DNA from 2 places in the Enterobacter cloacae complex sp. HYC003_NIDB genome. Region 1 is predicted to be linked to the other one. Evidence: predicted binding sites of a transcription regulator. Region 1 holds the regulator's gene; the other holds the start of a gene.
What was found. The regulator CRP, encoded in region 1, controls carbon source genes, mostly activating them, when cyclic AMP is high. The targets are predictions, from matches to a motif close to ATGTGANNNNNNTCACAT.

Region 1 (2,205 bases):
AATTGCCCGACCGGGTTATCCGCGTGCTGACGCGCAATCTTTTCCAGCGCGCCGAGCTGTTTGTCCATGTTAAAGCGCGTCGGGTAGCGGTGATAGAGGATATCGTCAGCCAGCACCCGCAGGCGGGCCGCGACGGTCTGCGCGTTCCAGCGGATCACCGCTTCCGCATGGCTGCGCTCCACCAGCTTTTGCACCTCTTCCGGATTATGAAGGCTGACGGAGATATGCTCCTGCAAATCCAGCCCGACCTGGAAGGTTCGCAGCAGCCGCTTGTATTCATGATTTTTGTTGGCGGCAAGCATGTGCAACTGCTGATAGCACTGGCTGATCAGATCCACCACTTTTTGCTGGCGCGCCAGCAGCGGCGGCAGGGATTTTTCCGGGTCGGTATGTTGAGTGAGCAGGGTGTATTTTGCTTCGCAGTATTCAGCAAGCTGCACGTAGAGCAGGCTCAGGGATTCGCGCAGCGGCTGTTCCCGCCACAGCCAGAACCAGAACCAGTTAAACAGCCCGTACCACAGCGTGCCGAGGGCGTAGATCAGCAATGGCTCCCACACCGGCATATTGCCCGCAAGGCTTAAGGTGAAGATGGCGGCAATCAGCGACGCGGGAAGCAGCCGGGCGTGCAGCGAGCTGATTTCGGCGGTGACGCCGAGCGTCATCGCCAGCACGGTCAGGATCAACGGCAGAGGAATGTCGCGGGCCAGTAAGAGTTGTACGGCAAGGCTACAGCCGGCAAACAGGCTGCCGCCAATAATCAGACGTTTAAAAAAGCGTTTATGCGGTGTATCCAGACCGGCAATGTTGCAGCAGGCGGGCACGAGGGAAAACAGCAGGCCTTGCTGAAGATGTCCGAGGATCAGGCCCACGGCCACGGGAAGACACAACACCAGCGTTTGTCGTAGTGCGTAGTTAACTTCCGGGTGATAGATCAGCCTGCGCCACATGAGGAGTAGAGACAAAAACGGCGTGCCACCCTGCGGCGGCACGCCGTTTGACCGAAATTAACGGGTTCCGTAGACCACGATAGTTTTACCGTGGGCAGAGATCAGGTTCTGGTCTTCCAGCATCTTCAGGATACGGCCCACTGTTTCACGGGAGCAGCCGACGATCTGACCGATTTCCTGACGGGTAATTTTAATTTGCATACCGTCAGGGTGGGTCATGGCGTCTGGCTGTTTCGCCAGGTTCAACAGCGTCTGCGCGATACGACCGGTCACGTCCAGGAAGGCGAGGTTACCCACCTTCTCAGAGGTCACTTGCAGACGGCGTGCCATCTGGGAAGAAAGACGCATCAGGATGTCAGGGTTGACCTGAATCAGCTGACGGAATTTCTTGTAAGAAATTTCAGCCACTTCACATGCTGTTTTTGCACGAACCCAGGCGCTACGTTCCTGGCCTTCTTCAAACAGGCCCAGTTCACCGATAAAATCGCCCTGGTTCAGATAAGAAAGGATCATCTCTTTCCCTTCTTCATCTTTGATCAGCACGGCCACCGAGCCTTTAACGATGTAATACAACGTTTCCGCTTTTTCACCCTGGTGAATCAGCGTGCTCTTTGATGGGTACTTATGAATGTGGCAATGAGACAAGAACCATTCGAGAGTCGGGTCTGTTTGCGGTTTGCCAAGCACCATGCGCTGTTATCCTCTGTTATAAGCTGTCACCAGAGTCATAAGATGCATCCGGACTCTGGGGTTGCAATCGAATTCTTACCCATACCTGGGAAGTCGGCTGTCGTAACGTTTCGCAGCCAGTAAAGTTTGATGTCCTCTGCATACATGTGTAACGTCAATGTATTACTGTAGCATCCAGAGTGTTTTAGCATAGCTTTCGCCGCGTGTCTCCTGGTGTCTCGCTTCAGCATGACGCAGGTCGCCTTCCGTTGCGAGAAATGTAACGTACACGTAATCTGTCATAAAAAATGCAACGTTGGAGTGAGTGAATATGCAAGCGCGTGTGAAATGGGTTGAAGGGTTAACGTTCCTGGGCGAGTCTGCTTCCGGGCACCAGGTTTTGATGGATGGCAACTCCGGCGATAAAGCGCCAAGCCCGATGGAAATGGTGCTGATGGCGGCGGGCGGATGCAGCGCGATCGACGTGGTGTCGATCCTGCAAAAAGGCCGTCATGACGTGACCGATTGTGAAGTGAAGCTGACGTCAGAACGTCGCGAAGAGGCGCCACGCCTGTTTACGCATATTAAT
Region 2 (2,205 bases), 2.0 Mb from region 1:
TTCACGGTACCGTTATCCGGTTGCAGTTCACCGACCAGGGTTTTCAGCATAGTGGATTTACCCACGCCGTTGGCGCCTAGGATGGCAATCTTCTCGCCCACTTCCAGCAGCAGGTTGAAGTTTTTGAACAGCGGGCCTTCATCGAAGCCTTTGGTGAGGGCTTCCACTTCCAGCGCGTTACGGAACAGCTTCTTGTCCTGCTCGAAGCGGATGAACGGGTTCTGACGGCTGGAGGCTTTAACCTCTTCCAGCTTGATTTTGTCGATCTGACGGGCACGCGACGTTGCCTGGCGCGATTTAGAGGCGTTGGCGCTGAAGCGGCTGACGAAGGATTGCAGGTCAGCAATCTGCGCTTTCTTCTTGGCGTTGTCGGCCAGCAGACGCTCGCGCGCCTGGGTTGCCGCCGTCATGTACTCATCGTAGTTGCCCGGATAAACGCGCAGCTCGCCGTAGTCCAGATCCGCCATGTGAGTACACACCATGTTCAGGAAGTGACGGTCGTGCGAGATGATGATCATGGTGCTGTCGCGATCGTTCAGGGTCTGCTCCAGCCAGCGGATGGTGTCGATGTCCAGGTTGTTCGTCGGTTCGTCGAGCAGCAGGATGTCCGGGTTAGAGAACAGCGCCTGCGCCAGCAGCACACGCAGCTTCCAGCCTGGCGCGACTTCGCTCATCGGGCCGTAGTGCTGTTCAACCGGAATACCGACGCCCAGCAGCAGTTCGCCCGCACGCGCTTCCGCAGAGTAGCCGTCCATTTCGCCGTATTGCGTTTCCAGGTCGGCCACTTTGTAACCATCTTCTTCGCTCATCTCAGCAAGACCGTAGATACGATCGCGCTCCTGCTTCACTTCCCACAGCTCCGCGTGCCCCATGATCACGGTGTCGAGCACGGTGAACTCTTCGAAGGCGAACTGATCCTGACGCAGCTTACCGATGCGCTCGTTAGGGTCGAGCGACACGTTACCGAGCGTTGGCTCCAGGTCACCGCCGAGGATCTTCATAAAGGTGGATTTTCCGCTACCGTTGGCACCAATCAGGCCGTAACGGTTGCCGCCGCCAAATTTGACGGAAATGTTTTCGAACAGCGGCTTACTGCCAAACTGCATAGTGACGTTGCTGGTAACTAACACGGAGAGATTCCTGCGAAAAGTGTGATAAACGCGGCATTATGCCACAATTCCGAATTGAGATCCCGTGTTGCGGTAATCCACTAAACTTTAACAAAATCGAAAAAAATGTGATTTCGTACACATCTGAATTCCCAGTTAACGGGAATGCACATATAATGCGCTCCCATTACCGATTCAGACTTATCAACTCATCGCCAGAATGGCTTAGATACCTCGCATAACATGAACATGAAATTAACAACGCTTTTTGCGGCGGCGTTAGCCGTAGTAGGTTTTTGTAAGACCGCGTCTGCGGTGACGTATCCCCTGCCGACAGACGGAAGCCGTCTGGTGGGTGAAAACCAGGTGGTGACGGTGCCGGAAGGGAACTCTCAGCCGCTGGAATACTTCGCGGCGCAGTATCAGCTCGGTCTGTCGAACATGCTGGAGGCGAACCCGGGCGTTGACCCGTATCTGCCGAAAGCGGGTACCGTACTCAACATTCCACAGCAGCTGATCCTGCCGGATACCGTGCACGAAGGTATCGTGATTAACAGCGCCGAAATGCGTCTGTATTACTACCCGAAAGGCACCAACACCGTGATCGTGCTGCCTATCGGTATCGGTCAGCTGGGTAAAGACACTCCGCTGAACTGGACCACCAAAGTGGAGCGTAAGAAAGCGGGCCCAACCTGGACGCCGACCGCCAAAATGCACGCTGAGTACATTGCTGCCGGCGAACCGCTGCCAGCCGTTGTGCCTGCCGGCCCGGATAACCCGATGGGTCTGTACGCGCTGTACATTGGACGTCTGTATGCCATCCACGGTACTAACGCCAACTTCGGTATCGGCCTGCGCGTAAGCCACGGCTGCGTGCGTCTGCGTAATGAAGACATCAAATTCCTGTTCGATAACGTGCCGGTCGGTACGCGCGTGCAGTTCATTAACGAACCGGTGAAAGCGACGTCAGAGCCGGACGGCAGCCGTTACATTGAAGTGCATAACCCGCTGTCCACCAGCGAAGATCAGATCAACAACAACGAAATCGTACCGATTAAGCTGACCAGCGCGGTGCAGTCCGTCACCTCTCAGGCGG

Region 2: a site for CRP is predicted at 1,236-1,253, ahead of O1722_RS15710 (ABC-F family ATPase). Genes of this name have one in related genera too.

Annotation. Positions count from the first base shown of each region.
Region 1 is NZ_CP114220.1:404,921-407,125, forward strand. Features, by position in the region: gene O1722_RS01810 (YccS/YhfK family putative transporter) at 1-947, opposite strand, end outside; gene crp (cAMP-activated global transcriptional regulator CRP) at 1,005-1,637, opposite strand; gene O1722_RS01820 (OsmC family protein) at 1,948-2,205, shown strand, end outside.
Region 2 is NZ_CP114220.1:3,290,602-3,292,806, forward strand. Features, by position in the region: gene O1722_RS15710 (ABC-F family ATPase) at 1-1,130, opposite strand, end outside; gene ldtB (L,D-transpeptidase) at 1,353-2,205, shown strand, end outside.